DNA from 2 places in the Streptomyces sp. NPDC050658 genome. Region 1 is predicted to be linked to the other one. Evidence: riboswitches for the same ligand, from Rfam matches in the RefSeq annotation. Region 1 holds a riboswitch; the other holds the start of a gene.
The links. A riboswitch is a leader RNA that binds a small molecule or an ion and turns the genes downstream of it on or off. The one in region 1 is predicted to bind glycine.

Region 1 (4,389 bases):
TCGATCTTGGCACGCAGATCGGCGACATCGATCTCGCCGTCGTCGGCGGTCTTCACGACAACGACCTTCATGCCGGCCATCACGGCGCTCGCGGCGTTGGTGCCGTGCGCGGAGGACGGGATGAGGCAGACGGTGCGCTGCTCGTCGCCGTTGGCACGGTGGTAGCCGCGTACGGCGAGCAGACCCGCCAGCTCGCCCTGCGACCCGGCGTTGGGCTGCAGCGAGACCTTGTCGTACCCGGTGACCTCGGCGAGCCGCTCCTCCAGCTCACGGATGAGCGTGAGGTAGCCCTGCACCTGCTGGGCGGGCGCGAAGGGGTGCAGCTGGCCGAACTCGGGCCAGGTGACCGGCTCCATCTCGGTGGTCGCGTTGAGCTTCATGGTGCAGGAGCCCAGCGGGATCATGCCGCGGTCGAGCGCGTAGTCGCGGTCGGCCAGCTTGCGCAGGTAGCGCAGCATCGCGGTCTCGGAGCGGTACTGGTGGAAGACCGGGTGCGTGAGGTAGTCGTCGGAGCGCAGCAGCCCGGCGGGCAGGGTGTCCTCGCTGGCCGCGTCGAGCGCCTCGACGTCGGCCTCGACCCCGAAGGCACTCCATACGGCGGCCAGTTGCTTGCGCGTGGTGGTCTCGTCGCAGGCGAGGGAGACGTGGTCGGCGTCGACGAGGTGGATGTTCACGCCGCCTTCGCGGGCGGCGGTCACGAGCTCCTCGGCCTTGCCCTCGACGCGCACGGTCAGCGTGTCGAAGTACGCGCCGTGGACGACCTCGACGCCGCCGGCGGTGAGCCCCGCGGCGAGCAGCGTCGCGTAGCGGTGGGTGCGCCGCGCGATGGACTTGAGCCCCTCGGGCCCGTGGTAGACGGCGTACATACCGGCCATGACGGCGAGCAGTACCTGGGCCGTACAGATGTTGCTGGTCGCCTTCTCGCGGCGGATGTGCTGCTCACGGGTCTGCAGCGCGAGGCGGTAGGCCTTGTTGCCGTCGGCGTCGACGGAGACGCCGACGAGCCGCCCGGGCAGGCTGCGGGCGAACTTCTCGCGGACCGCCATGTAGCCGGCGTGCGGACCGCCGAAGCCCATCGGGACGCCGAAGCGCTGGGTGGTGCCGACGGCGATGTCGGCGCCGAGCTCGCCGGGCGAGGTGAGCAGGGTGAGCGCGAGCAGATCGGCGGCGACGGTGACCACGGCACCGATCTCGTGCGCCTGGTCGACGACGGGCTTGATGTCGCGTACGACACCGGAGGCGCCCGGGTACTGGATCAGTACGCCCACGACGCCGCGCTCGGCGACCTCGGCGGGGATGCCGTCGCTCAGGTCGGCGACGACGATCTCGACGCCGGTGGGCTCGGCACGGGTCTGGATGACGGCAATGGTCTGCGGCAGCGCATCGGCATCAACAACGAAAACCCCGTCCTTGACCTTGCTCATGCGCCGCGAAAGGGCCATGGCCTCGGCGGCGGCGGTCCCCTCGTCGAGCAGCGAGGCACCGGAGGTGGGCAGCCCGGTCAGCTCGGCGACGACGGTCTGGAAATTGAGCAGGGCCTCGAGCCGCCCCTGGGAGATCTCGGGCTGGTACGGCGTGTAGGCGGTGTACCAGGCAGGGTTCTCCATGACATTGCGCAGGATGACGGGCGGCGTGAAGGTCCCGTAGTACCCGAGCCCGATCATGGAATCGAGCACCTGATTGCGATCGGCGAGGGAGCGCAGCTCCGCGAGCACCTCGGCCTCGGTGCGCGCTCCGGGCAGGTTCAGCGCTTCGGCGTTCTTGATCACATCCGGCACCGCGGCGGCGGTCAGCTCGTCGAGCGAGCCGTACCCGACCTGGGCGAGCATTTTGGCCCGCGCTTCCGCATCGGGCCCGATGTGCCGCTGCTCGAAGGGGATGCCCTGCTCGAGCTCGGAGAGCGGGATGCGATGGGTGGTGGTCATTGCGGAGGCCTCCTGGTCTGCACGACCTGCGAGGGGTACCACGGCGCGGGTACCCGGACGGCCTCCCCCTCTGTCATCTCAACCTGAGAGCTTCACAGGCCCGCCCAGTCCTGGACAGATCTGCTTTCACCGTCGGTGAGGAAGGGTCCCGAACGTGCCCGCCCGACGCCCGCCCTGCTTTCCAGAGTGACCTCGTCCGTGCGGTACAGGTGCCTGAGAGATTCCGGGGAGGATTTGCTCCTTCGGCGCCTCCGAGAACCAGGTTCCGGAGAGCTCTCCCGCACGGGGTCGACAGCCACCGCCAGCCTACCAGCGAGGACCGCGCCCGATCCCTCGAGTGGCCGCCTGCCCCGATGTGCTCTTTCGTAGTGATTACGAGCGAATAAGGATGAGTTACGCGCCATTTCGACAAACTGCGACCAGTTGGAGGGCCCGTGCAGACCGACATCGATCCGCGCAACCTGATCGGCCGCAAGGCGTTCGACCGGAACGGGGCCAAGATCGGCACGATCGACGAGGTCTACCTCGACGATGCCACCGGCGCCCCGGAGTGGGCCGCGATACGCACGGGCCTGTTCAGCCGCGACGCCTTCGTCCCCCTGGAACCCAGCGAGGTCACGACGGAGGGCACCCTGCGCATCCCCTTCGAACGCTCCTTGATCAAGGACGCCCCCGACTTCGGAGTAGGCCGCCACCTCTCCCCCGAACAAGAACTCCAGCTCTACCACCACTACGGCCTGGACATCACCCCTCCCCCACCCCCGGACAAAGACTTCGGCAACATCGCAGGCGAGGACACCCTCTAACCCAGGCCCCACACCCACCCTCCGCCGCCCCCAGCCACTCCCCACATCCCCAGGCCACGGCCGTCACGGACAGACCTCCCACACAACTCCCCCACCCCCTAGCCCGCCACCCTCGCTGCGGACCGCCGCTCCACACAGCTCCCCACCCCACCCCGCCGCCCTCGCTGCGGCCAGCCCACTCCGCACGGCTCTCCCCCACCCCCTAGGCCCCCGCACTCACCCGCGGGCAACCGTTCCGCACAGCTCCCCCCACCCCCTAGGCCCCCGCCCTCGTTGTGGGACGCCGCTCCGCACAGCTCCCCCCACCCCCTAGCCCGCCGCCCTCGTTGCGGAACGCCGCTCCGCACGGCTCTCCCAACCCCCAGGCCCCCGCCCTCACTGTGGGCAACCGTTCAGCACAGCTCCCCCCCACCCCCTAGGCCCCGCCCTCGTTGTGGGCAGGCGTTCCGCACGGCGGAACGGGTGGGCACAACGCACAGCGCCGAGCGCCGACGAAAGCGGCAGCACGCACACGCCGACCGCAGGTCACCCCAAGCCACAGCCCAGCCGACCGCAGGTCACCCCAAACCCCGGCCCAGCCGACCGCAGGTCACCCCAAACCGACCAACGGCAACGGATCCGCCGCCTCCAACTCCGCATCATCGACCCGAAACGTCCGCACCCGCCCCGGCGCAGACCCCGGCGTCTCGAACCGCACAGTCACCCGCCCAAGCCCGCTCCCCTGCACCCACCCATGCCCGAACCGCGCATGCCGAACATCGTGCCCCGCAGCAAACCGCCGCTCCCCAAGCGGCACCTCCTCGACAACCCCGGCCTCCTCCACGACGGCCTCCGCCACCTCCACCCCCGAGGAAGCCTCCCGCTCAAGGCCCCCGGCCAGAGCCTGCGCCTGCGCCTGCGCGAACAAATCCTCCTGCGTGTAATCCGCAAGCCCCGTAACCCCCACCCCCAGCAACCGCACCCCACCCGTAGTGTCCACAGACTCCAGCAGCCGAGCAGCGGCCTCCCGCACGACCCCCGCATCATCCGTAGGCCCCCGCAACGTCTCCGACCGCGTAAGCGTCGAAAAATCGAACCGCCGCACCTTCAGCACGATCGTCCGCCCCGAATGCCCCGCCCCCCGCAACCGCTCCACACACCGATCCGCGAGCCGAGCCACCTCCCCCCGAACCCGCACCCGGTCATGGATGTCCACGTCGTACGTGTCCTCGACGCTCACCGACTTCGTGTCCCGCTCGGCCACCACAGGCCGCTCGTCCCGCGCCAGCGCCATCGCGTACAGCGCACCCCCATGCGCCTTCCCCAGGAGCCGTACGAGCTCGTCCTCGCCCGCCTCGGCGATCTCCTCCACCGTGGTGATCCCGGCCCGCCGCAGATGGTCCCCCGTGGCCGGCCCGACCCCCGGCAGCGTCCGCACCGTCATCGGCCCCAGCAACGCCCGCTCGGTCCCCGGCACTATCAGCCGCAGCCCGTCCGGCTTGGCCTCCTCCGAGGCGATCTTGGCCAGCATCTTGGACGCGGCGAGCCCCACCGACCCGGTGAGCCCGGTGACCGCCTTGATGTCCGACCGCAGCCGCTCCCCCACCGCCCGCGCCGACGCCTCGTCGTCCGCGACGCCGCCCGCCTCCAGATCCACGAAGGCCTCGTCCAGACTGAGC
Region 2 (4,389 bases), on a different contig from region 1:
CCTGGGGATCGGGTACGTGCTGCTGTCCGGCGACCGGCCGCTCACCATCACGGTGAACGGGCAGGAGATCGGGACGGAGTCCTGTCCCGTGACGGGGTCGTGGGCGAAGTGGGGAGAGGCGAAGGCACGGGTGACGCCGAAGGCCGGCACGAACACCGTGCGCCTCACCTCCGCGAAGGACGACGGGCCGAACATCGACTACCTCACCGTCACCGCCGACGGCTGAGGCACCGGGTTCCCCGCCGCCATCCGCACGGCGGCGGGGAACCCTTGCCACTGACCTCCGCCGAGGTCATCCTGCCGGAGCTCAGACCGCCGTACGACGGCGCCGCCGCACCGCCCAGGCGATGCTCAGGACGACGAACCACACCGGGGTCACGAGCAGCGCCTCCAGCGTGTCCTCCTTCTGGGTCAGCGCCCAGACGAGGAACGCGAAGAACGCGAACACGACGTAACACATGGGAATGCCGCCGGGCATCTTGAACTTCGAGGCCTCGTGCAGGTGCGGACGGCGTTTGCGGTAGACGATGTAGCTGATCAGGATGATCGACCAGACGAACATGAAGAGCAGCGCCGAGATGGTCGTCACCAGCGTGAACGCCTCGATGATCGAGTCGCCCATGGTGACCATGACGACCCCGGAGAGCAGGAAGACCGCGGACAGGAACAGGGCGTTGGCCGGCACCTTCCGGGAGGTCAGCCTGCCGAACCGGGCGGGCGCGTCACCGTCCTTGGCCAGTCCGTACACCATGCGCGACGTGGAGTAGATGCCCGAGTTGGCGGACGAGGCGGCGGAGGTCAGCACCACGAAGTTGATCACCGAGGCGGCCAGACCCAGGCCGGCCAGCGTGAACATCACGACGAACGGGCTGCGGTCCGCGCTGATCTCCCGCCAGGGGGTGACCGAGATGATCACGATCAGGGCCACGACGTAGAACAGCATCACGCGGACCGGGATCGAGTTGATCGCCTTGGGCAGGTTCCGCTCCGGGTTCTTTGCCTCGGCCGCCGTGGTGCCGACCAGCTCGATGCCGACGAACGCGAAGGTGGCGATCTGGAATCCGGCGACGAAGCCCATGGGGCCGGTGGGGAAGAACCCGCCGTCGTTCCAGAGGTTGGCGAAGCTCGCGGTGGCGCCGCCCGGCGCCTCGAATCCGCGGAAGACCATGACGAGGCCGACGACGATCAGCGCCACGATGGCGACGATCTTGATCAGCGAGAACCAGAACTCCGTCTCGCCGAACGCCTTCACGGTCGGCAGGTTCAGGGCGATCAGCAGGACGACCGCCGCCAGCGCGGGGATCCAGAGCGGGAGTCCCGACCACCAGTACGACACATAACCGGCGATGGCGATGACGTCGGCGATGCCGGTGACGATCCAGCAGAACCAGTACGTCCAGCCGGTGAAGAAGCCCGCCCAGGGGCCGAGGAGATCCGCGGCGAAATCGGCGAAGGACTTGTACCGCAGGTCGGACAGGAGCAGTTCGCCCATCGCCCGCATCACGAAGAACAGCATCGCGCCGATGACCATGTAGACGAAGATCACCGAGGGGCCCGCAAGCGAGATCGTCTTGCCCGACCCCATGAACAGGCCGGTGCCGATCGCACCGCCGATCGCGATGAGCTGGATGTGCCGGTTGGACAACTGCCGGTCGAGCTGCTGCTCGCTCTGCTGCTCGCTTTCGGGCGGGGACGTCGGTCCTGCCCCCTTCTCGGGCGGGGGAGCGGTGGTCGAGCCGGTGGCACTGCTTTCGGGCATGGGGCGAACCTCACGGAACGAACGGGCAGATTGATCCAGCCCGTGGGCAGGCGGCGGCGCGGTCGGCCGATCGGCCGGGACCGGTACGGACGGGGCCGACGTGCCCACGAGGAGGGGGGCCGGGCCGGCTGAGAGCCGGGACCGGCGGGAAGCCGGTGGAAGACCGAGGGTCAGCCGGGACGCCGACAGGCGGAAGGCGGCCAGAGGTGGGGTGGCGGAACAGCCAACGGAGGCTCCTCGCGGATCGAGCACGGAACGGACACCCGTGCGGGCCGAGTGAGCCTCCCCCTCTGTCATTGGCCTGAGAGCTTCACCGCGCGACAGGCGGCTTGCACCGTGGGCGAGACGCCGGAGCGTCTGCTTTCCAGAGTTGCCTGCCCGAGCGGTAGGGATGCCTGAGAGTTTCCGGGGAGGTGTTGCTCCTTCGGCGCCCGGGGCTGGCTGACCCGGTGCTCTCCCGCTGCGGGGTGAACGGCAATCGCCGTGAGGCTAGGCCCCCTTTCCGTGAGCGGTCAAGGGATGGCAGCGATCATTCGCCACTACTCGGGAGTACGTCGGTGTCGCCCGCCCCGAATCGACGTTTGCGCAGCTCAACGGCCACACCCCCGAGGGGTGTGCGTGCCAGGAGTACCTCGGGGGCGGGCACTTGACGGATGCTTCAACCTGCCCGTACGTTGCGTGGCGAAGAAGCGCACAACCGAAAAAATTCCGCTGACGATTCTGTGCGGGAGAGCTCATGTCCCCGAAGGGGAACGTGGCGCCGAAGGAGCAAATCCTCCCCGGAAACTCTCAGGCATCCCTACCGCACGGCGCAGGCGGACTCTGGAAAGCAGACGCTGCTCTGGCGTCTCGCCCACGGTGCAAGCCGCGCCCAGCAGCGCGCGGTGAAGCTCTCAGGCCAATGACAGAGGGGGAGGCACACTCGACCGCACGGGCGTCCGTTCCGTGCTCGACCCTCGAGGAAGCCTCCATGGTCTGCCGCACTCTCCGTACTTCTCGCAATCGCCGTATTTCCCGCACCCTCCGCACTTCTCACAACTCCTGAATCACGCCGCTGGAACCGAAGCGGGAGAGCCCACGCCCTCTGCGAACCTTCGCAAGGGACGTGGCGCCGAAGGAGCAACCTTCCCCGGAAACTCTCAGGCCCCATGACCGCTTCGGTGAGGCAACTCTGGAAAGCAGACGCTGTTTCGGCGTCTCGCCCACGGTGCAAGCCGCGCCAGCAGCGCGCGGTGAAGCTCTCAGGCCATATGACAGAGCGGGGAGGTCACCCATCCTTGGCGCCGCGCGCGGCGCCACCCCAGCAGGGAGCCTCCCGACATGACCGCACCCCGGTCCGCCGCGTCCGGCACGTACAAGTCCAGCGCCACGCCCGGTGAGTTCGCCGCCCGTCACATCGGCGTCAGCGAAGCCGACCGCGCCAAGATGCTCGCCGAAGTCGGCTACCCGACCCTGGCCGAACTCATGGACGCCGCCGTCCCGCACGGCATCCGCAGCACCACCGAGCCGGACCTGCCGCCCGCCGCCACGGAGGCCGAGGCACGCGCCGAACTGCTAGGGCTCGCGGCCCGGAACACCGTCGCCGTCCCCATGATCGGCCTCGGCTACCACGCGACGATCACGCCCGCGGTGATCCGGCGCAACGTCCTTGAGGACCCCGCCTGGTACACCGCCTACACGCCGTACCAACCGGAGATCAGCCAGGGCCGGTTGGAGGCGCTGCTCAACTTCCAGACCCTGATCGGCGACCTCACCGGACTGCCGACCGCCAACGCCTCGCTGCTCGACGAGGGCACGGCGGTCGCGGAGGCCGTCACCGTCATGCGCCGCGTCGCGGGCCGGAAGGGCGGGTCGCGCGTCCTCGTCGACCGCGACACCCTGCCGCAGACCCTCGACGTACTGCGCACGCGTGCGGCCGCCGCGGGCGTCGAGGTCGTGGAGATCGACAGCGCCGAACCGCTGCCCGAGGGCGAGTTCTTCGGCGTGGTCCTGTCCTATCCCGGCTGCTCGGGCGCCGTCCGCGACCTGCGCGAGGTGACCGCGGCGGCACGGGCCCGCGGCGCGTTGGTCACCGTGACCGCCGACCTGCTCGCGCTCACCCTGCTCGTGCCGCCCGGCGAGTTCGGTGCCGACATCGCCGTGGGTTCGTCGCAGCGCTTCGGCGTCCCGCTGTTCTACGGAGGTCCGCACGCCGGATACATCGCGGTCCGGGAGGGACTCGAACGCCATCTGCCCGGCCGCCTCGTGGGCGTGTCCGTGGACGACGCGGGCCGTCCGGCGTACCGCCTCGCCCTGCAGACCCGCGAGCAGCACATCCGCCGCGACAAGGCGACCAGCAACATCTGCACCGCCCAGGTGCTGCTCGCCGTCGTCGCATCCATGTACGCCGTCCACCACGGCCCGGAAGGCCTGACCGAGATCGCCCGCCGCACGCACCGCCACGCCGCGCGCGTCGCCGACGGCCTGCGGGCGGGCGGCACCACCGTCGTGCACGGCGCGTTCTTCGACACCGTCCTCGCACGGGTGCCCGGCGGTGCCGAGCGGGTCGTCGCCGACGCGCACGACAAGGGACTGCGGCTGCGGCTCGTGGACGCCGACCACGTCGGGGTCTCCTGCTCGGAGGCGACGAC

Region 2: it holds a riboswitch for glycine, as region 1 does, so the genes downstream of both, cycA (D-serine/D-alanine/glycine transporter) here and gcvP (aminomethyl-transferring glycine dehydrogenase) in region 1, are expected to answer to the same signal.

The regions. Positions count from the first base shown of each region.
Region 1 is NZ_JBITGM010000013.1:294,069-298,457, forward strand. Features, by position in the region: gene gcvP (aminomethyl-transferring glycine dehydrogenase) at 1-1,925, opposite strand, end outside; glycine riboswitch at 2,117-2,216, opposite strand; gene ACIBKX_RS35385 (PRC-barrel domain-containing protein) at 2,360-2,731, shown strand; gene ACIBKX_RS35390 (DNA polymerase IV) at 3,321-4,389, opposite strand, start outside.
Region 2 is NZ_JBITGM010000002.1:446,715-451,103, reverse strand. Features, by position in the region: gene ACIBKX_RS08935 (carbohydrate-binding protein) at 1-226, shown strand, start outside; gene cycA (D-serine/D-alanine/glycine transporter) at 308-1,759, opposite strand; glycine riboswitch at 2,043-2,132, opposite strand; glycine riboswitch at 2,133-2,230, opposite strand; glycine riboswitch at 2,475-2,574, shown strand; glycine riboswitch at 2,816-2,924, shown strand; gene gcvP (aminomethyl-transferring glycine dehydrogenase) at 3,080-4,389, shown strand, end outside.